Regions from separate parts of the Geobacillus sp. LEMMY01 genome, predicted to be linked through region 2. Evidence: riboswitches for the same ligand, from Rfam matches in the RefSeq annotation. Region 2 holds a riboswitch; the other holds the start of a gene.
The links. Region 2 has a riboswitch for cobalamin ahead of B1A75_RS13490 ((2Fe-2S) ferredoxin domain-containing protein). Riboswitches for the same ligand answer to the same signal wherever they lie in the genome.
Positions count from the first base shown of each region.

Region 1: another riboswitch for cobalamin. It lies ahead of B1A75_RS04985 (ABC transporter substrate-binding protein); the one in region 2 lies ahead of B1A75_RS13490 ((2Fe-2S) ferredoxin domain-containing protein).

Region 1 covers NZ_MVKA01000007.1:50,214-61,142, reverse strand. Annotated here, with positions in the region: gene B1A75_RS04995 (adenosylcobinamide amidohydrolase) at 1-383, opposite strand, end outside; gene B1A75_RS04990 (FecCD family ABC transporter permease) at 380-1,435, opposite strand; gene B1A75_RS04985 (ABC transporter substrate-binding protein) at 1,401-2,360, opposite strand; cobalamin riboswitch at 2,498-2,696, opposite strand; gene B1A75_RS04980 (PH domain-containing protein) at 2,828-3,442, opposite strand; gene B1A75_RS04975 (APC family permease) at 3,628-4,992, opposite strand; gene B1A75_RS04970 (acetamidase/formamidase family protein) at 5,006-5,911, opposite strand; gene B1A75_RS04965 (hypothetical protein) at 5,993-7,282, opposite strand; gene B1A75_RS04960 (response regulator transcription factor) at 7,282-7,983, opposite strand; gene B1A75_RS04955 (sensor histidine kinase) at 7,987-8,736, opposite strand; gene B1A75_RS04950 (DUF7916 family protein) at 8,960-9,877, opposite strand; gene nagE (N-acetylglucosamine-specific PTS transporter subunit IIBC) at 9,927-10,929, opposite strand, start outside.
Region 2 covers NZ_MVKA01000028.1:8,108-19,036, reverse strand. Annotated here, with positions in the region: gene cobM (precorrin-4 C(11)-methyltransferase) at 1-473, opposite strand, end outside; gene cobI (precorrin-2 C(20)-methyltransferase) at 470-1,171, opposite strand; gene cbiE (precorrin-6y C5,15-methyltransferase (decarboxylating) subunit CbiE) at 1,168-2,373, opposite strand; gene B1A75_RS13520 (cobalt-precorrin-5B (C(1))-methyltransferase) at 2,339-3,457, opposite strand; gene B1A75_RS13515 (precorrin-8X methylmutase) at 3,463-4,110, opposite strand; gene cobK (precorrin-6A reductase) at 4,273-5,049, opposite strand; gene B1A75_RS13505 (sirohydrochlorin chelatase) at 5,064-5,900, opposite strand; gene cobJ (precorrin-3B C(17)-methyltransferase) at 6,002-7,798, opposite strand; gene B1A75_RS13495 (HoxN/HupN/NixA family nickel/cobalt transporter) at 7,800-8,507, opposite strand; gene B1A75_RS13490 ((2Fe-2S) ferredoxin domain-containing protein) at 8,510-8,884, opposite strand; cobalamin riboswitch at 9,063-9,254, opposite strand; partial or broken gene B1A75_RS13485 (RraA family protein) at 9,315-9,452, opposite strand; gene B1A75_RS13480 (aspartyl protease family protein) at 9,508-9,894, opposite strand; gene B1A75_RS13475 (hypothetical protein) at 9,884-10,138, opposite strand; gene rraA (ribonuclease E activity regulator RraA) at 10,251-10,736, opposite strand.

The DNA of each region.
Region 1 (10,929 bases), on a different contig from region 2:
ACCGCACGAAGCGCTTCTTGAACCGCGGCTTCATCCTCTTTCGTCCACGCCGGAAACAAGCCGCGCTGATGAGCATAACGGCCGAGTGCCACCGTTTCTCTCACCGTGTAGCCGGGCGCCGTCTCCGCTGTCTGCGGCAGGACGGCGGCAAACCGCGCCCATTGCTTCGCAGACAGCGCCAAAAGCGGCTGGCCATGAATCTTGATCTCACCGCTGGCAAGCGGAAGCTCTTTGCAAATGAGTTTCAGCAGCGTCGTTTTTCCACTGCCGTTCGGCCCGACGATGCCGAACAGCTCCCCTTTTTCCACGGAAAACGTCACACGATCAAGCACTTGCTTTGGTCCATACCGATGCGATACGGCCCGCACCTCAAGCATCATCATCCCATCTTTCGCTTCGTTTTTCGGAAAAACAAGACGGCAAATAGCGGGGCGCCGATCAGCGAGGTGATGACGCCGATCGGCAGTTCGCGCGGTTCAATGATCGTCCGCGCCGCCACATCGGCGAGCACAAGAAACGCCCCGCCATACAAGAGCGACAGCGGCAGCAGCATCCGATAGTTTGGCCCGCACACAAGCCGGACCATATGCGGAACAACGAGCCCAACAAAACCGATCGTCCCGGACACCGACACCGCCGCGCCAGTGAGTAGCGCGGCCGCCGTCAAAATGATGACTTTTCGGCGCGTAACATCAACGCCGACATGAAGCGCCGCCGCCTCGCCAAAAGCAAACGCGTTCAACTCGCGGCCGTTGGCGAGAAGCACCGCCGCGCCGATGAGAAAAAACGGCAACAAAAGCCCGCTGTACTTCCAGCCGCGCATCGCCACGCTCCCCATCAGCCATGAGATGATTTGCCGCAATTCTTCCCCGGTCAAAGCGATCATGAGCGAAATGAAGGCGCTGAAAAACGCGCCGAAGATAATGCCGGCTAAAATGATCGTCTCAACCGACAGCTGCCGCTCAACCGCGCGGGTGAACGCCAAAACGGCGGCAAGCGTCGCCATGCCAAACAAAATGCTGACCACCGGCAATGTAAACGTGCCAAAGAGCGGCCATTGCCAACCGAGAAACATGACGAGCACCGCTCCGACCGCAGCGCCGGATGAGACGCCGAGCGTGTACGGATCGGCGAGCGCATTTTTCAGCAACCCTTGGAACGCCGCGCCGGCCATCGCCAGCGAGGCGCCGACCAAAAACGCGAGCACAACGCGCGGCAGGCGAATCGCTATGACAATCGGCGCCCAATCGGCCGGAATGTCAGACGGAAGCGGCATACCAAACCATTCGGACGCAAGAATGCGAACAATAGAAGAAAAGGGAATCGACAGCGATCCTGTCGATATCCCTACGAGCAACGATAAAATGGCCGCCATGACGGCCAATATATACATCCACGTTTTACTTGAACACATCCGGGTAAATGGCTTTGGCAAGTTCCTCGACCCCTTCGGCAAGGCGCGGACCCGGCCGGCTCACTAAATCGGAGTTGACGTCATACACCCGCTTGTTTTTCACCGCTGGCACGTCTTTCCAAGCGGTGCGCGCAAGCACTTGCTTCGCTCCGCCGTATGTCGTGATGATAACGTCCGGCTTATAGGCCACTGCTTTTTCTTCTGTCACCATCGGCCAGCCTTCCAAGCTGCCGGCGACGTTTTTCGCTGAAATCACTTGGAGCATCTCATCCATAAACGTCCCTTTGCCGGCCGTATACAGCTGCGGCGGCGGCGACACTTCAATCCAGACGTTCGCCTGCTTATCCGCCGGGATTTGTTTCGCTTTTTCTTGAATTTGCGCAAGCTTCTCTTTCATATCATTAATCACTTGCTTCGCTTTGTCCGTCGTCCCTGTCGCTTTGCCGATCAATTCGATGGACGCATACACATCGTCAAACGACTTTGCATCATTCACGACAAGCACGGTGATGCCGGCGTCTTTCAATTGCTTGAGGCCATCGCGCGAGTTATGGGCGCTTGACGCGTGAGCCAAGACGAGATCCGGCTTGAGCGAAATGATTTTCTCGACGTTAAACTCCATGCCGCCGATTTTCGTTTTCGTTTTGACGTCTTCCGGATAATTGTCAAAATCGCTGACGCCGACGATTTTCTCGCCAAGCCCCAACGCATAGGCGATTTCCGTATTGCTTGGGATGAGTGAGACGATTTTTTTCGGCTCTGCCTTGATGGTTACATCTTGGCCAAGCCCGTCTTTCACCGTCACCGGAAACGCCGCTTGTTCCGTTTTCGGCTCTTCTTTTTTCGTTGGTTGGGCGTTGCTATTGGTCCCACTGCTGCAACCGACCAGCACGGCGGCCAGAAGGAATAGAGCAGCCAACGCCGCCGTCCATTTCCAACGCTTCATCGGTCGTTCCCCCTTTCGCTATGTAAAAATAAAAACGCCCATTCCGCCTAAATCTGGGAATGAGCGCGAAACAGACCGCCAATGGGCACAACAATGCCCTGTACGACTGTTTCCGCGTCTCACCCCCCGAAGATTCGGAAACTGCGGCAAGCAAGGCAGGTCTACTGACTCATGCTTCATCCTACTCTGAAGCCTTCCCGTACGGAAAACAGCGCAAGCCATCTGTCCGTACAGTGGCGATTTCATTTCGTCCGCATTGACAGTTGCGGGGACAGCTCCGGATTCTCACCGGATTCCCTATTAAGCCTTTTCGGCACCTTGCTGCGAATCTATTCAGTTATCGGATATGGACATTTTTATATTAAAGCAAGGCTTGGTGTTTGACAACTATTTTTGTAGAAAGAAGTCGGTCCACCACCTAGATAGATGAAGAAAAGGCGCTTCCTTTTGACGCCTTTTCGATCCCTTTACTGCCCGATATATTTTTCAAACACAAACCCGAAATCCTTCACCGTATAGTTCTTTTTCGCTTCCGCCAGCCAGCGAAAAGCGTATTCATTCACGGCCTGAAAATCCGCCGACACATTGGCGCCGTCGCCGCGCATGTTGGCAAACACCTTGGCCGCCAGTTCCAAACTCCGCTCCGCATAGTTGAACTTCGTTTCGTTTTCATGGCAAATCTCCGCGATCGCCAGCAGCGATTTATACAAATCTTTCAATTCCTCAATATGCTTTTTATGCACATCAATCGAGTAGGAGTGCGACCCGATTTTAAATTTGATTTCCGCGTCCAAGTCGACCGTCCCGGCTGTTTCGAGCGACACGTCGGAAATCGGATGCTTATAGTAATCGTAGCGGCGCAGCGTCCGTTTTTTGCTCGTGGCGCTTGTGCCGTCTAGATGAATGAGCGCGCGGTTTGTGAAGCAATATTCATCGGATTTCGATTTAATAAGGAAATAGATTTTTTCCCCATCCTCGTGCATCACATAATCATCGGCATCCACTTTGTCGTAATCTTTCGGCTGAATAACCGAGCCGATGTCGCTTAGCCCAAGCACATCGGCGGCGACTTTTCCAAACATGCTCATTTTCCTCCGGCTCCTTCCATGTTTTATCGGCGCCCGCCTATTGCGGATGAACGGCGTTTTGCCTTAACAAGGCGCCGTACTCTCATTCTGTAATACGTCGCGATCGAAAAAATGTTTCATCGTCGGCAAAAAACGAAAGACCCAACGCCTTTTATGACGGCGTCAGGCCATACAAGCAACTACAGTTCCCCGCTTAGACGGGAGTCTTTGTTAGTGAGTCGCAAAAAGATCAAATAAACGAGTCCAATCGCGATCCAAATCAATCCTAGCTTTTTGCTGAGCGGGTCCAGATTCATCCATACATAGCCGATGATAACAAAACCGATGAGCGGAAACAAGAGATGATTGATATAATCGTTACTCTTTTGTTTGCGCAAGAAATAGTTCATCACCGACACATGCAAAAAGAGGAAAGCCGTCAGGGCGCCAAAGTTGACAAGCGAAGCGAGCTTATCAATTTGCGAGGCGAACACCGTCGTGACAATGAGCGAAATCACAGCGACAAGCAATGTGCTGACGTATGGCGTTTGAAATTTCGGATGCACTTTGGCCAGCACACTGGGCAGTTTACGGTCGCGACCCATGCTGTACAAAATGCGGGAGATGGCTGCCTGGGCGACGAGCGCGTTCGCGATCCCCCACGAAAGCGCGGTGGCGACGATCGTTGTCCATTTCAGCCATGGTCCGCCTGCCAGCTCCGCAATCTGATAAAACGCCACGTCCGCGTTTTTAAACGTCGTATAATCAGGCCAAATGAGAGCGGCGACCCATGTTTGCACGATGAAAAGCGCACCGACAACGAGCAAAGCGAAAATGATCGCTTTGCCGATCGATGATTTCCCGTCTCTCGTTTCCTCAGCCAGCGTCGACACCGCATCAAAACCAAGGAAGCTCAAGACGGCCACCGACACCGCCCCCATCACCGTCTCCACGCTGAAATGATCGGGATCGTACAGCGGTTTGAACGTAAACTGCGCTCCATTGACGCCTTTTATAATAGCAATAATTCCTGTGATCACAAACACTGCAAGGACAATGAGCTCTAAAACAACAATCACTTTGTTCGCTTTGGCCGTCATCTCGATTCCGAGAATATTAATGATCGTATTCATGGCAATAAACAGAATTAGCCACACGTAAATCGGCACTTGCGGCACAATGTCGGCTAAGGCAGCAGCGCTGACCAAATAGAGAAGAGCCGGAACGAAAATGTAATCAAGCAAAATGACCCAGCCTGCCATAAAACCGACATATTCATTCATTCCCCGCTGGGCGTAGGAATACACGGAACCAGCGATTGGAAACGCCTCGGCCATTCTGGCGTAGCTCAAGGCGGTGAAAATCATCCCCACCATTCCGATTAAGTATGCTAAGGCGACCATCCCTTTTGACCCTTGCGCTACATACCCGTAAATGCCGAAAGGAGCGATCGGCACCATGAACACCATTCCGTAAATCAACAAATCAACAAATGTGAGCGACCGTTTTAATTCCTGTTTATAACCAAGCGACTCGACCGATGTGTTCGTTTCAAGTTGCGCCATCGCCGTTCCCTCCTCAATCCTCAAACAGGCGGATGACATACGCTTCAAGCACAAATCGCGGTACAAAGAAACGCGCCGTGACGAGCGGGTCAACGACTTGGCTGATTTGTGTCTGACCGGCAGCGCTAAGCACCATCGTCAAATGGTTCAGCGTCAACGGAGTGTGCGGCAACAGCAAATCAACCATTTCCTCAACCGACTGTTTGACCGCCTCATCCAACGTTTTGGCCGAGACGATCGTCGCAATGCCATCATCGTTTTGCAACAGTGGATGGTTGAGCGAATATCCTTTCATCACCCGGACGGTGACCGTCACTTCCCCCGGAATTTCGATACCAGACACGCCGATTTCGCCGTCCCCCATCGCCGCATGCAAATCGCCTAATGCGAACAACGCCCCTTTGACAAAAACCGGGAAGTAAACGGTTGCCCCTGTTGTAATGAGCTTTGTATCCATATTGCCGCCATGCGGCCCGGGCGTCCCGCACGACACATCCTCACCGCTCGGCGCTACCCCGATGACGCCAATCATTGGATTTAATGGAATAGAAAGATGCTCGTCAAATACGGCCCGGTTTTCTTCTACTGGAATCATTTTTGCCTCAAACTGCGGAATCCGGTCTCCAAGCACCCCGAGCCCTGGGCCGACAGCCATGACCCCCTGTCCTTTGAGGCGAATCTGTTCAATTTTTACCGCTAAAATGTCACCGGGTTCCGCCCCTTCAATATAGATCGGTCCGGTCGCCGGATTGATATGATTCCAATCGATCGAGTCAAACGGCGTTTCGCTTGAAGTAATTTGATTTTGGAAACAGTCGTACGTTTCGATGACAAACGTTTCCCCTGACTGTACTGTTCGAACCGGTTGGTGGTTTTTGCTAAATGCATAAATGGCCGTTGTGCATGGAACAAATGACATGTCCGCTTTCCTCCCTTTCGTTTTTGTCTCATTATAACAGGGAGCAAACAAACTGTTTTGCATTTTTTTGATTCATTTTTGTTACTTCTTTATTTTTTGAATTAATCGATAAATCTGAGTAAACAAGAAACCGCCAATCCCATTCCATGCTATGGCCTCCAGCACATTATGGCGCATTCCCCATCGCCAGGCGATAGCAAACAAACATACCCATCCGATCATGCCTATAACCCCCATCGGTTTCTCTCCTGTCCGTAAAGCAGCCAACCCAAAACACGAGGAGGCAAGCAAGGCGGTCGAAAACATGACCATCCGCATCGGAAGAAGAGGAGCAATAAAAAAGAGGGCTAGTACAAGCAAAAAAGAGATGACATATGTCCATGAGAGATGCCTGCTCCACCTGTGCCAAAAAATTTGCACAACGGAATGCAAGGAAAGGGATAAGCTGAGTGACAACGCCGCCAGCAAGGCAATAGTAAGCGGCCAAGCAATCAAGACAGAAGAATGAAGCAGCCACCGTTTCAGTATGGCGGCAGTCGAAGCGGCCGCCGCATACGGGACGCATAAGGCTGCAACGGCCAACGGAAGCGGAGCAAGGCAAAACGCGGCCATAGAAAACGTCAGCGCAACGCGTTCTTTTTTCAATATTGATGCAATATCCCATACATACTCGTCGGCCAACCATTGCCCGGCAGCCGCCGCCAGCACAGCCCAAAACAACACGAACAACGAAACCATGTTCACATCGAGGGAAGCTGGGACAGTGCGTACAATCATCTCATATTGCCGCGCCACACCACCCGTTAGATAATAGGCAAACGGAACCATTCCCATCACTATATAAACAATGTATAGCAGAACCGTTCCGATTTTCCGCATCCCCAACCAACCGGCGAGCACGGTAAACACGTACACATAGACGAACCAAATGAATAAAAAAGTCGGAGAAAAACGAAAGAGTTGCTGCAACAAATATGCACATAACACGACAACGGTAAGCAGCCGGCCGATCGAAAGAAGGCGAACAAAAAACCGAAAGAAAAACAAAGCCCGCGCCGTAAAACAGCAGTCCGGCCAGCGATCCCCTTCCTCTGTTAGGGAACGATAGCGTACGGCCGCTGCTGAACGCCAAAGCACAAAAACGGCGGCCCACACCGCCATAGCCGTCACCACCCCCGCCGCCACCCCACCATGAATAAAAGCATAACATCCAAACAACAGCAGCTCACCGGATGCGAAACGCAGTAACAGGGCATTGACCCCCTTGCTTAATCCAAGCGCCTCCGCTCCGATAAAACTGCAGCGACCAATATGCGGCACAGCAGCAAGCAGCAGTACGCATGCCATGAATAAAAGCATATACCAGTCCATTATCCATTGGTCTCCTTATACTTCGTAGGCGGGATGCCGACATATTTTCGAAACAAATGACTGAAATGATGTTGACTAGAAAATCCTGTCTCCTCAGCAATGCGTGCCATGGACCAATCCGGCTTTTTGGTCAACAGCTCTTTCGCCTTTTCAATCCGATATCGATTGACGTAATCCTTAAAATGGATGCCGATCTCCTCAACAAACAGCCTGCTCAAATAGGCTGGATGTACATGCACGGCAGCGGCTACCTCGGTTAAGCTGATTTTTTGTGCATAATGACAGTGCACATATTCGAGCGCCGCGCGGATGAGCGGGGACGAGACAAGCGCTTCCGGATGCTTTTGTTCAAATTTCGACAACGCTTGATCAAACTCGCTCTCGATGAGCGGCTTCACCAAGTAGTCGAGCACTTCAAGCTGAATCGCCCGTTTGGCATAAGCAAAATCTTGGTAGGCTGTGATAATGATCAAGGCAAGATCGGGCTGTTTTTGTTTGAGCTCATAGGCCAAATCCAACCCGGACTGTCCAGGAAGGTGGATATCGATCAGCGCCAGCCGGAAGCGATGGGATGCGGCCAACCGTTTCGCCTCTGCGGCATCCTCCGCCGGCCATACTTCCCAATGCGGATATTTCCGCTTCACCAAATACGTGAGTTGTTCCAATTCTAAATATTCATCATCGACAATCAACACCTTCATCGTTTATCCCTCATCCCCTGGAACATACGGCCAAACGACAAGCGCCTCTGTCCACCCGCGCTCATCTTTTTGCAACACAAGCTGAGTTGGCAAATCAAACAAAAGAGCAAACCGCTTGCGCAAATTATCCAAGCCGACACCTCCATTCGCGATGGATAACTCCTTCCCTTCATTGCCATTATCGCAGACGCGCAAATATACCCAGTTGCCTTGGCGTCGAAAATCGATCGCCAAACATTTTTCACCCGCTTTTTTCTCAAGGCCATGTTTGAATGCGTTTTCCACCAGCGTTTGCAACGTATAAGAAGGAATGAGCGCACGCTCTCCATCCGGATCCATTTGCACCGACACCGACAGCCGTGAACCGAAGCGAAGCTGCTGCACCGCTAGATAGTTGCTTGTATGCGCCCATTCTTGTTTGAACGGAATAAGCGGCTGTTTCGTCTCATAGCTATCACGCAAAAACAGCGCAAAATGCTCCATTCCCCGAATCATTTCTTCATTTTTTCCTAAGCGCGCCAAGGATAAGAAAGCGTTCAACGCATTGAAAAAGAAATGCGGTCGGATTTGTTGATGGAGCTGCATATACTTGCTTTCTTGGAGTTCTTTTTCCAATCGAAGGCGCGCATGTTCCAACTGCCAATAATCCACTTCTTTTTCCGCTACCCCCAACAGCGCCAACACTGTCAACGATACAAGCGGCAACAATACGCTGAAAATGAGAATGAGATGAAATAATGGCTCGGCAATCATCATATTCTCCCCGCCATGCGCAATGCTTTCTCATTTGTTCTTTAATTTTATCACAAATTTGTTCTTTCATTTGATCACAAAATAAATAGAGGCGGCGGTACAAGGCAACCGTTTCCCACAGCCGCAAATCTACTTCTCCAACTCCTTGATACACGCCCTACTCTCTGCCCGAAAAAACGCCCCAAAAGCGAATGCTTTTGGGACCGACTGATCATATTCCATTTTATCTCAACGGCGATCTTGCCATGCGAATATACGTGTGGCGTCTGCCGCGAATGGCGATCGAATACGCCATAATATTCTCTGGAACAGCGATGCCATGATAGCCAGCGTCGCCGATATGATGTAGATCCGCCCCAGCCATTTTGCTTGCAAGCGCGATTTGACGAATCGTACTCTCGTCAGCTCCTTCTTGGCTTGTGCCGATCGTCAGCATCGCAAGCGCCCCATGTTCATGCGCCACCTGAACAAGCTTCTCTGTCTTGTCTAATGTCACCCCCGGCACCGTTCCAGGAGCCGGCATCAAAACGACATCCGCACCAGCGTGAATGAAACGCACCACCACTTCTTCCGATACGATCCCGCTTCCCGCTTCATCGGCAACGCCTGCCGCGTGCATTTTCCCAGCCATCACGAGAGCATCCTCGCCTAAAATGGACCGCGCCGTTTCGATGGCTTTCACAATCTCATCATTCGTCACGCCTGTTTTCGGGTTTCCGGTTAGGCAAACAAAATCAAATCCTAGCTGTTTTGCTTGTTGCAGCGACTCGGCCGTTGCCATTCTCCCTTTTGGCAGCGTCGCAAGCTCCTCAAGCTGCTTTGCATTTGGGTCAACCGGCTCCAAATTGACGCCAACCGGGCGCCCTGTCAACTGCTTTAACCGTTCCACCATTTGATTCGGTTCGTTCGTGTCCAACCCGTTCACAACCGGCCGGAACACATCGAACCAATTCAACAACAGCAAATCCGCCCCAAACGCCGTGGCCAGTTCGGCGTTGGTGACCGCCGGATACAGCGGCGCGAATTCCCCGACGACTTCCGCGACGATCACCCTGCCTTCTGACGCTTGAATCGATTGTTTTAACTGTTTTCCTGTCATCCGACGAAAATCGGAGGCGTTGCAATCCAACAGCCGCTTCACCGGAGCTCCCCCTTTCTGGCGTCCCTTAAAAGAACGGCTTCGTTGTTCCTTATTTTCTCATAGCGTTGGCCAGAAATTCGACATCCGTGCCAACGACCACTTGCAAATCCGTTTGGTTGAGGCGAAGCACGCCTTTCGCTCCCAAACGTTTCAATTCTGCTTCGTTGACTTTTGACATGTCTTTCACTTTTAGGCGCAAGCGTGTGACACAATTGTCAATTTGCGCGAGATTATCTTTTCCTCCTAACGCCTCGATATATTTTGCAGCAAGGTCCTCGTATTTGACGCCCGACTGCGCCGCACCGCTGTCGGCAAACTCTCCCTCTACCTCATCTTCACGCCCCGGCGTTTTCAAATCGAGCTTCGTAATGAGGAAATAGAAGACGACGAAATAGACGACAGCATATACAAGACCTTGAACAATCAACAAATACGGTTTTTTCGCAATGCCGTAGTTTAAGAAAAAGTCAATCGCCCCGGCCGAGAACGTAAACCCGTGGTGGATGTCAAGCATTGTCGCCACTGCGAGCGACAAGCCGGTCAACACGGCATGGACAACGTAGAGCAATGGCGATAAAAACATGAATAGAAACTCAATTGGCTCCGTAATCCCGGTTAAAAACGACGTCAACGCCACGCCAAGGAGCGCGCCGGCGACCGCTTTGCGACGCTCTTTTTTCGCCGCCGCGATCATCGCCAGCGCTGCCGCGGGCAGGCCAAACATCATGATCGGGAAGAAGCCGGCCATAAAAATGCCCGCATCCGGGTCGCCGGCGAAAAAGCGGCTTAAATCGCCCGTTTTTCCGTTATACTCGCCAAACACAAACCAGACGAAGCTGTTTAACACATGGTGCAATCCGACTGGAATGAGCAACCGGTTGAGGAACCCGAAAATGCCGACGCCAACCGCCCCGGCGCCAACGATCCAATGGCCGACCGCGTTGATGCCATCTTGAATCGGCGGCCATACATAGCCAAAAATCAAGGCAAGCACGAGCATGACAAGCGATGTCACGATCGGCACAAACCGCCGTCCGCCGAAAAAGCCGAGC
Region 2 (10,929 bases):
TGATGTTGCGCCAGCTCCTGCAATTTCTCACGCGGCGGCATCGGCGTCCGCCCCTCGGCGCGGGTGAAAATCACCGTCTGCGTCAATTCCGGGATGGTGAGCTCCGCCTGCACGACTGCCGCGGCGGCAAATGCCGAACTGACGCCGGGGACGATTTCCACTTCAATTTCTTCTTGCTTCAACAAAGCGATTTGCTCAAGCGTCGCCCCGTAAATCGATGGATCACCGGTATGGACGCGCACGACAAGCCGGCCTTGTTTCACTTGTTCCACCATTGCCGCGACCATTTCTTCTAAATGCATGCCGGCGGTATGGAAAACGTCAGCATCCGGCTTCCGGTAGCGCTCGATCAATTCCGCGCTCACTAGCGAGTCTGTGTAAAAAATGGCGTCCGCCGCAGCGAGAAGCTCGGCGCCGCGAACCGTGATCAAATCTGGTGCGCCCGGCCCCGCTCCTACGATATACAGCTTCACTTTCTCACCACCATCAATGTCAAATATTCGAGCTCCGCCCCGTCGAGCTCCTCAACGTTCCATACCACTTCCTCGCCGGACGTCACTTTCGTCACAACAGCGGCGCGATGAAGCAAATCGAGCTCACGCAAGAGGCGAATCATCAAATCGATCACTTTCGCCACTTTAAAAAAGACGACGCAATCGTGCTCAAGAAGCACTGCTTTCATCACCTCAACATCGTCGCGGGCGGGCACGATCGCCACGGTTTCATCACCATCCGCCAGCGGCAGACGAAGCCTAGCGGCAGCAGCGTTGGCCGAACTGACGCCAGGGACAACTTCAATCGGCGCTTCCGGATAGCGGCGCTCCATCACGTGCATCAAATGGATGAACGTGCTGTACAACAGCGGGTCGCCTTCGGTCACAAACGCGACATCGCGCCCGGCCGACAGCTCCGCCCAAATGGCGTCCGCCGCCTCGTTCCACTTCGGCTCAAGCACGGCCGGGTCTTTTGTCATCGGAAAATGCAGGCCGAGCCGCCGTTTTTCCTCTGGCGCAAAATACGCATCAATAATTTGTTCCGCATAGCTTTTGCTTTGCCGCCCTTTTTTTGGATAGGCGATGACATCCGCTTCCTTTAGGCGGCGGTATGCTTTCACCGTCATAAGCTCCGGATCGCCCGGGCCAACGCCGATGCCGTACAACGTGCCGGTCATTCGTCTCCCTCCCGCTTCGCAGCCAGAATATACACCGGATTGAGCGCCTCAAAGCGCGTCAACTCTAAAATCGGCTTGCTTCGCGACACTTGCGCGAGGGTGATGTCGACATGAAACCCGCGTTCGCGCAGCTCGCGGCCCGCTTCAGCAAGCGTCTCAACCGTTGCCGCGTTGATCACGATGCGTCCATTTTTCTTCAGCCGTTTCGCACAGACGTCCAACAACGGCGCCATCGCGCCTGACGTGCCGCCGATAAAGATGGCATCCGGGTCGGCAAACTCATCGAGCCGATCGGGCGCCCTGCCGTGCACAAGCGTGATGTCAACGCGGAATTTGCGCAAGTTTTGCCGGCAAATCTCAAGGTCGTATTCATTTTTTTCAATCGCAAACACCGCCCCGTCGCGGGCGATTTTCGCCGCTTCAATCGCGACCGAACCCGTGCACGTCCCAATGTCCCAGACAACGCTGTCCAGGCGCAAGCGCAAGGCGCTTACGCTTAAGACGCGAATTTCTTTCTTTGTAATTAGCCCTTTGTCCGGCTTGCGTTGGAAAAATTCATCATCGTCAATGCCGAGCGGCCAAACCGGACCGGGAGCGGTTTGCCGCAAAATGACTATATTTAATGGAAAAAACTCGGTTTCTGCCATTTCTTCTAGCTTGAAAAACCGGCATCGCTCATTCGGCCCGCCGAGCTCCTCGCCGACAAACGCCTCATATTCCGTCATGCCGTACTCGAGCAAATAGCGGGCGATGGCGGCCGGCGAGTTCGTCTCATCGGTTAATATGGCGACTTTGCGCCGCCCGTCGATCCGTTGAGCCAAGCCTGTCAACGGCCGGCCATGGACGCTGATGAACGCCGCGTCTTGCCAAGACTCGCCCATTTTCGCAAACGCCCATTGCACCGAGCTGACGGCCGGATACACTTCGATCGGCAATTTGCCGGCCAAATAGCTGCCGATGCCGTAAAACAGCGGATCGCCGGAAGCGAGCACGACCGTGTTGCGCGTCTCATGACGGAGCCGCTCCACCAGCTCCGCCAGTCCGCGGCGGATGACCATCGTTTCTCCTTCGTATTCAGGAAACATCGCCAGCTGCCGCGCACCGCCGACAAGCAGCTCGCTTTCATCAATCCAGCGTCGATACAGCTCAGGAAGACTTGCTTGCCCATCAGCCCCCACGCCGATCAACTTCATCGTCCCCATCGGTCTGCACCGCCTTTCCTAATCGTTGTCCGTTCATTGTGTAAATGGACGTGGCCACCGTCAGGCCGCCTCCGACTTCGTGAAGCGCCGCCTGGCAACACGCTTCACACAACAACTCGAAAAACTTCGTGCAACCGGCTTCTTGCATCATGTCGCCGACTTGCGCCGCTGTATTCGCGCCGCGCACCGCAGCCACCAGTTCTGGACAAGCACCTGCCTGCTCGGCGATGGCAGCCAAAAAACCAAAGTCGACCGGGGCGCTTTTCGAGTGCACCATCATCACTCCTTGGGCGACTTTCGAAAATTTCCCCATCATCCCGACCATCGACACCGTCTTGATGCCAAGCCGTTTGCATTGTTTCAGTGTAAAGCCGACAAAATCGCCCATTTCGATAAACGCTTCTTCCGGCAAATGCGGATATTCTTGCATGGCATACTTTTCGCTCCGCCCCCCGGTCGTGATGACAACATGGCGGCAGCCGTTCGCTTTCGCCACTTGAATCGCCTGCACGATGCTCGCCCGGTAGGCGGCGGTGGAGAACGGAACGACGATGCCGCGCGTTCCTAAAATCGAGATGCCGCCAATGATGCCAAGTCTCGGATTCAACGTTTTTTTGGCGATTTCCTCGCCGCCGGGCACAGAAATGACGACCTTCACCCCGCGATTTAGACCGTATTGCGCCAACACTTCGCCGACCGCTTCGCGGATCATTTGCCGCGGCACCGGATTGATCGCCGCTTCCCCGACCGGCACCGGCAGCCCCGGTTTCGTGACGCGTCCGACCCCTTCACCGCCATCGATATGAACGCCCGGCGACGAGGTCCACGAGACAGTGGAAACGATGAGCGCGCCATGCGTCGCATCCGGGTCATCGCCGCCATCCTTCACGACCGCCGCCGTCGCCGTTTCGCCATCGAACGAACAGGAGGCGAGCGAAAATGTCGCCACTCGACCAATCGGCAGACGGATCGTCGCTTCTGACTGCGCCTTTCCGGTAATAAGCGCAATGAGCGCTGCTTTCGTTGCCGCTGTCGCGCACGATCCGGTCGTATACCCTTCACGCAGCGTTTTTTTCGTTTCCATCGCCGTCATCCTCGCTCGGCCAGCAACGATAAAGCGTTCAAGGCGGCGACGGTCACTGTGCTTCCTCCTTTGCGGCCGCGGTTCGTAATAAACGGCACATCGAGTTTCGCCAATTCTTCTTTCGATTCCGCCGCCGAGACGAATCCGACCGGCAAGCCGATCACCAATCCCGGCTGCGCCTCTCCTTCTTTGATGAGACGAATGAGCTCCAATAACGCCGTCGGAGCGTTGCCGATGGCAAAAATGCCGCCTTCCGCTTCTTTCACCGCTTTGCGCATGGCGATGATCGCCCTCGTTGTGTTCAGCCGTTTCGCTTCAGCAATGACATCTTCATCGGAAATATAAACGCGCACCGCGCTGCCGAATTTCTTGAGCCGCGCTTGATTGACGCCGGCTTGCACCATTTGCACATCGGCGACGACGAGCTTGCCGCTCCGAATGGCTTCAATGCCTGAGCGGATCGCATCCGGGTGGAAAATGAGGCTTTTGCCCAGCTCAAAATCAGCCGATGCATGGATGACGCGCTGAACAATTCGATATTGTTCTTCCGTAAATGAATGTTCCCCAATTTCCTCATCAATGATTTGAAAGCTGCGCGCTTCAATTTGTTCCGGCTGCACCGTCGCCGGACGAAATGTTGTATGGAAGTCCATGACAATTCTCTCCTTTCTTCCTTTGATCGCTTGCATGGGCGGCCGCTAGAAGCCCATTCCTTCCATCCGTGCGCTTCGCTTCCCGCATGAAGGCAACAAGCTCAGACGCATGGGACGCCATTGGCGCGAAAAACGTTTTGCTGTTTTTTCTGAAAACACGTTTTACACGGTTGGAAGTGGTGCATGTTGCTTCAACGCATCGAGCACGCCGGCAAAATCGTGATGCACGATGCCGTATGACAACCGTGGGCGGCGGATGACGATGACATCGATGCCGAGCTCCTCGGCGGCAGCGATTTTCTCATCGACAAACCCGACCTTGCCGCTTTCTTTCGTGACGACGACCGTGACGCCGAAATGGCGGTATAGCGCCCGATCGAGCTCTTTCGTAAACGGCCCTTGCATCATGACGATCTGCTCTTGGGAAAACCCGAGCCGCTCGCATTTGTCAAGATTGTCTTTTCGCGGCAACATCCGTGCAATCACCTTGACGTCCGGGCGCCCGAGCAGCTTGGCAGCGAAAATGTCGAGCGTTTTGCTGCCGGTCGTCAGCATCACGACGCCGCCTTTTTCCGCCGCCAAGTCAGCCGCTTCTTCATAGCTGTCGACAAATGTCACCTTCTCGGACGAAAACGAGGACGCCTGCCGCTCGTAGCGAATGTAGGGCAACCCGGCGTCTGCTGCCGCTTGCATAGCATTTTTTGACGCCTCTTCAGCAAATGGATGGCTCGCGTCCACAATCGCTTTGGCCCCCTCGGCTTTGGCCAGATCGGAAAGCTGGGACGCATCCAAGCGGCCGGCATAGGCGCGAATGCCGGCCGACCGAAGCTGTTCGGCCGCGTGATCGGTGACGACCGTCGCGGCCACGTTATAGCCAGCCTGTTGGATCATCACCGCCAATTCGCGGGCATCGCTTGTTCCGGCTAACAACAAAATCATCGACGCTTCCTCCTTCAATGATGGTGGTGATGATGATGGTGATGGTGATGATGGGCGGCGTGCAGCCGATATTGACAGATGTCGCAATTCATCGCCACCGTTTGGCCGAGCACCTCGTTGAGGCGGTCAAGCACGATCTCCTCAAGCTTCGGATGAAATCCGAAATAGCCGGCAAGCGCAAACGAGATATGCGAGTGCTCAGCTTGGTATTGCACCACTTGCTGCTCAAGCCGCTTAATAAGGATGCCGGTGAATAAAAAATACGGAAGAACAACGATCCGCCTAGCTCCGAGCATGAGACAGCGGCGGACAGCGTCATCAAGCGACGGCGTCGTCACACCCATAAACGCTGGTTCAACAAGCGCATAGCCGGTCTGTTCCCAAAAGAGGCGGGCGATTTTATACAAATCGCTGTTCGCATCCGGATCGCTCCCGCCGCGGCCAAGCAAAATGACCGCTGTTCCGTCGTCCGGCTGCTCCGGCCGCTCGCCGATTTCTTGCAATCGTTCGCGCAAAATAGCAAATGTCTGCTCATGGACGCCGATGGGGCGGCCGTAGCGGAACGCCATATGCGGGTAGCGCGCTTTCGCCTCATCGATTTCCGCCGGAATATGCAGCTTCGAATGCCCGGCCGGCAATAAAATGAGCGGAATGACCGCCACTTCCGTTGCCCCGACTTCGGCGCAGCGTTCGATTCCTTCGCCGATCGACGGACGGCCAAATTCTAAAAAACTTGTTTCAATATGAAACGAATCGCGCAAACGCGGCCGCAGGCGGTCGACAAACTTCCGCACTTGCTCGTTCCCTTCCGGGTCGCGGCTGCCATGGCCGACAAATAAAATGGCTCTCATCCTTGTTTCCCCCCTTTTTTTTGTGGCGGACGTCTTCCGCCGTTCCCTATAAGCGCAATCCCCCAATGATCTCCCTTAATCAAAGCCGGCGCGTGCTCCCGTTACTCACCGCAAGCCGGCGTTTCGATGGACGCCGCCGGTTTTGCCTCTTCGTGTGAAAAACGTCCGACTTGCTTCACGCGGCGGAAAAACTTATGAAACCGTTCATTCGGATGTGCTTGTTCTTGATACTGTTCGATAATTTCTGCCATAACAGCCACAATCTCTTCCGGCGGAATGCCTTCAGCGACGAGCTGGCCGGGATGGGCGTTGCGGCCGACCGTTTTTCCGCCCAAAAACAAATCAAATTTCCCTTTCCGGTACACAAGCCCAATATCTTCGCGCACCGCGCCGTAGCACGCCATCCCGCAGCCGTTGATGCCGAGCTTCAACTCTTTCGGCAGCGCCATGCCGCCAAATCGGCGAGCCAATTCCTCCGCGTATGGAATGGCGTCTTTTTTCTCTCCATCGCAAAAATCACATGCCTTCACCGTCAGCACATCACCGACCGGCATCACGATCAGCCCGGCGTCAACGAGACGCGCCACAAGCCCATCTGGGTCCTCTGTCAACCGTTCGATTTTCATATAATGATCCGGCGTGTAGGTCATTTTTCCATCCGTCCCTACCACTTCAGCAAGCACGATGAGCTGTTCCGGGGTGAACTGTTTATTGGCCACGCCCGGGCTCACCGCCGCTTCCAACAACACGGCCGCCGTCTTTCTTGTTTTCCGTCTCTCTAAAGCGGCGAGCGCGTCTTCGGCTGTTTCTTTCACCCGTTTTGGCGCGGCGGTCGGCTGCCGTTCCGCTGTTTTTGCCAGCGGCGCGGCAAGCGTCGGCAAAACGGCAGCCGGCGGCGTTGGCTCGGCCTCCTTAGTGACCGTGGCAACAGACGACGGTCGAACCGCGGTGGCCAAGGCGGTGAAAGCACGATCCTTCTGGTCGTCCCCGGCGAGGACAGCCGCTTCGGACGTCCCTGATGCCCCCGGTGCCCCCGTGCTTCCTTCGTCCTCATCTTCCAGCGGTTTCGTCTGGTCAAGCGCCCACGGCTCCGCTTCTTTGCGCAGCCGTTCATGCGGTTTGAGCGGCTGGACGGCGGCTGCTAGTTGATACTTGCGCTGGTAGCCGCGCGGCGTGATCATCACGCCGTCATGGACGAATGTCGTTGAGTTGCCGATAATCACCGTCGTCAACATGCCGATCTCATGGTCAAGCATATGCGCCAAATCAGTGAGCACCATGTGCTGGCGTTCACGGTACGCGCTTTTCACCAGCCCAACTGGTGTCGTCGGCGCGCGGTGGCGCAGCAAAATTTGCTGTGCTTCGACGATTTGCCGGGTGCGCCGCCCGCTTTTCGGGTTGTACAAGGCGATGACAAAGTCAGCGGCCGCCGCGGCTTCGAGCCGCTTTTCAATCAGCTCCCACGGCGTCAAATGATCGCTTAAGCTGATCGTACACGCATCGTGCATAATCGGCGCTCCAAGCAAAGCGGCGCACGAATGGATGGCGGAAATGCCGGGAATGACTTCGACTTCGATCGAACTGTCTTTCGTCCACCCTTTTTCGATCAGCACTTCATACACGAGCCCGGCCATGCCGTACAATCCGGCGTCGCCGCTTGAGATGACGGCGACCGTTTTGCCGCGCTCGGCCCATTTCACCGCCGCTTGGGCGCGGCTCACTTCTTCCGTCATGCCAGTGCTGATGATTTCCTTTCCGACAATCAGGTCGCGCACAAGTTCGATGTACGTTTTGTAGCCGATGATGACGTCGCTTTCTTCAATCGCTTCCCGAGCCCGTTTCGTCATATGGTCGACGCTTCCCGGGCCAAAGCCGACAATGAGCAATTTGCCGCCCACTTTACAGTCCCCCTCTCCATATCTCGATTATCATCGACATCCCTAACCATATGCTGTAGATCCCTGTGACCGCACCAAGGACATAAAACAGCCGTTCCCGCTGCTTGGCTTTCCAAAATCCCCACGATAATCCAGCCGCTGTGGCAATCGTCGCAATGAGCAAGCCGGCGACAAACAGCACAAGCTGAAGGACAGCGGCGCTCACATGCACTTTTCCGGCCGCGTGGGTGATAATGGCTAGCTGGGTCGGGCTTTCGACGCCAATGCCATGAATGATGCCGATGATCAAGGCGCCAGCCCAACCAACATGCGAAAAAGAACGGCAACTGTCCATTTCCCGCCTTCCCCGCAGCCATCGGGTGACCGTATGGCCGAACTCATAAAGGAGCTGAAACCGGCTTTTCACCTCACCCCGCCGAAAAAGAGAAAAAAGCATCATCCCGCCAAGAAGCACAAGCGTACCGCCAACTAAGAGCTCAATGGCGGCGGCTGACGACTCGGGAAGCCGGGCGCCGACCACGAGCGCCGCCACCCCCATGACAAACACGATCGCTCCGTGTCCAATAGCGTACATGATTCCGAGCGCTAACTGCTGTCTTCGCCGCGACTCGCTTCCGACCATATCCGCAATGGCCGCGACATGGTCGCTGTCCATCCCATGACGCATGCCGAGAAATATCGCTAACATTACATAACTGGCCCATTCCATCATTACGTCCCCCTCTTTCGAACGCCAATAACCGACTCCGTCCCACCAAGACGGGTCAACCCGTCTTCACGATATTCATACGCCGCCCACGTGCGAAGCGGCTCGCCGTTTTGTAAATGGCGATGGACGACCTCTTTTGCCTTCTCCGGGGTCATCAGCCGGTACCAGACGCCGTCCGGGTAGACGATCATCACGCATGCGTCTTGGCAGCGGCCGTTGCAGCGCGTCCTTGTCGTATGGACCGCGTCATCCAGCCCGAGGCGGGCGATTTCTTCGCGCACCGCGACTGTCACTTCATCGCCGCCATGGCGCAGGCACGTCCCGCCGTTGCAAATGAATACATGATGTCTCACTCCTCGTAAATCCCACGTCGCCATCCAATTCCTCCTCACGAGAATGATAGACATGCAGAACGCTCAGCTGCGTTTAAAGCAAAATAAAAAGCACCTCTCTAGCAGAGGTGCAGAAAAATGCATACGAAGCCATAAACAAGCTAAAAGAAGCCTTATTCGGCCATCATTCTTCCGCACGTCTGCCTATAGTCCCGTAGGCATCCGTCCGAATCCAAACAAGGCAGGTCTCCTGACTTAGGATCATCGCTTGGCGGCGCCTTCCCGAAGCATCCTTCAGTGACTTGTTGCCGCAAAGCTCCCCATCACAGTGGCGGGTACCGTGCCGGATTTTCACCGGGCTTCCCTTTTCACCCAAGCCCTAAGCGGGCTAGGCACCTTGTTTGTCTTACCGCCATATATGCGCTGTCATGGAACAAGCATCCGTTTTCATCGTAGTACAACCAATGCGTTGCCGTCAACCGTTTTTTGCCGACAAATCTTCGCGGGCGACGACAACGCCATCCGCATCAGCATAGACGTACGCCCCCGGCTCCCAGCGGACGCCGCCAAACTCAAGCGCAACGTCGCGGGCGCCTTTTCCTTCTTTTTTTGCATTTCGAGCGGTACACAGTGGCACGAACTCTTTTCGGACCACAGACACCGATCATTTATTTTTGACCGGAACGATACATCTCTAATTTGTCCAGGTCTAAGACAAATCCAGCGTCCAGCAATATATCTAATCCTAACAAACCGTTAATCCCTTCATAGTCCATCCCGCTAAAATCAATCTCATACTCTCTCAGTTGAAAAGAATCTAACTTAATAAAGTCCAATTTCTTTGCAAATGCGTACTCTTTTCCACCGATTCCATAATAAGTAACAATATGATCGCTCATCTCTACTCGCAAATCAATATCCTCTACTGCATTTTGAGAAATCAGTGTTTTAACAGCACCAGTATCAATAACCATATTATTAACCAATTTAGACCTTCCTTGGTAAACGATTTCTATCGATGTAAACAACAACCCATCACGATATTCAATTTGCATAACGAAATTTCCCTCTTAGACCAATCGTTTTCCGAACTTTTAAGACAATTTCCTTGTGACTAGTGTGATAAACAAACTGATTCCCTTTTGATTGCAGTAACTCCCGAGTTGCGTCCTCGTCCGAAACCGTTCCAATGACAGCCACCTCTTCAATGATTTCCTGATCCCCTTGTAAATGAGACTTCAATACCTGTAATTTCACAAATTGGTTTGGATACAGTAAACGCACTTCCTGCCATTTCATCTCCATCACCTCAAATTGTTCTTTGTATCCATATATCACTGCCCAAAAATCGAAAACTTTGGCACCACAGCGCCGTTCGTACAATCGTAGTACAACTCCTCTATGATAACCATCAATCGTTTTTTAGACGCACATCTTCACGAGCGACGACAACGCCGTCCGCATCAGCGTACACGTACGCCCCTGGCTCCCAGCGGACGCCGCCAAACTCGAGCACAACGTCGCGTGAGCCTTTTCCCTCTTTTTTGCTTTTCACCGGGCATGTGCCGATCGCCATCACTCCAATCGGCATGGCGCCAATTTCCGCTGAATCGCGGATGCAGCCGTGGATGATGACGCCAGCAAGCCCCCTCTCGCAAGCGATTTGCGCCAGCCGGTCGCCTAATAGCGCGACGCGGCGCGAGCCTTTTCCATCGACAACCAACACCGTCCCCGGCGGCACCGTCTCCAGCGCTTCGCGGACAAGAACGTTGTCCTCAAACACGTCGACCGTCGCAATCGGCCCGGAAAACGCCCGCTTTCCGCCGTACGATTGGAACGGCAACTCGCATACTTGCAACTCGTCTAAAAATTGATCGCATAAATCGGCTGTTTTCATTGTCGCTCTCCCCTTTCATGTTTTGCATTCGCCGTCATTCGCCAAAATCCTTCTGCCTCAGCAGTTTTTTGTCGACGATCTTTCATTCGAACGACTGACACGAACGCGGCGATGTGAACCAAACCATTGTGTGGCCGTCAATCGCTTCGATGTATTCCACCGCTCGCATTGAAACCATAAAAAACGGCCCCGC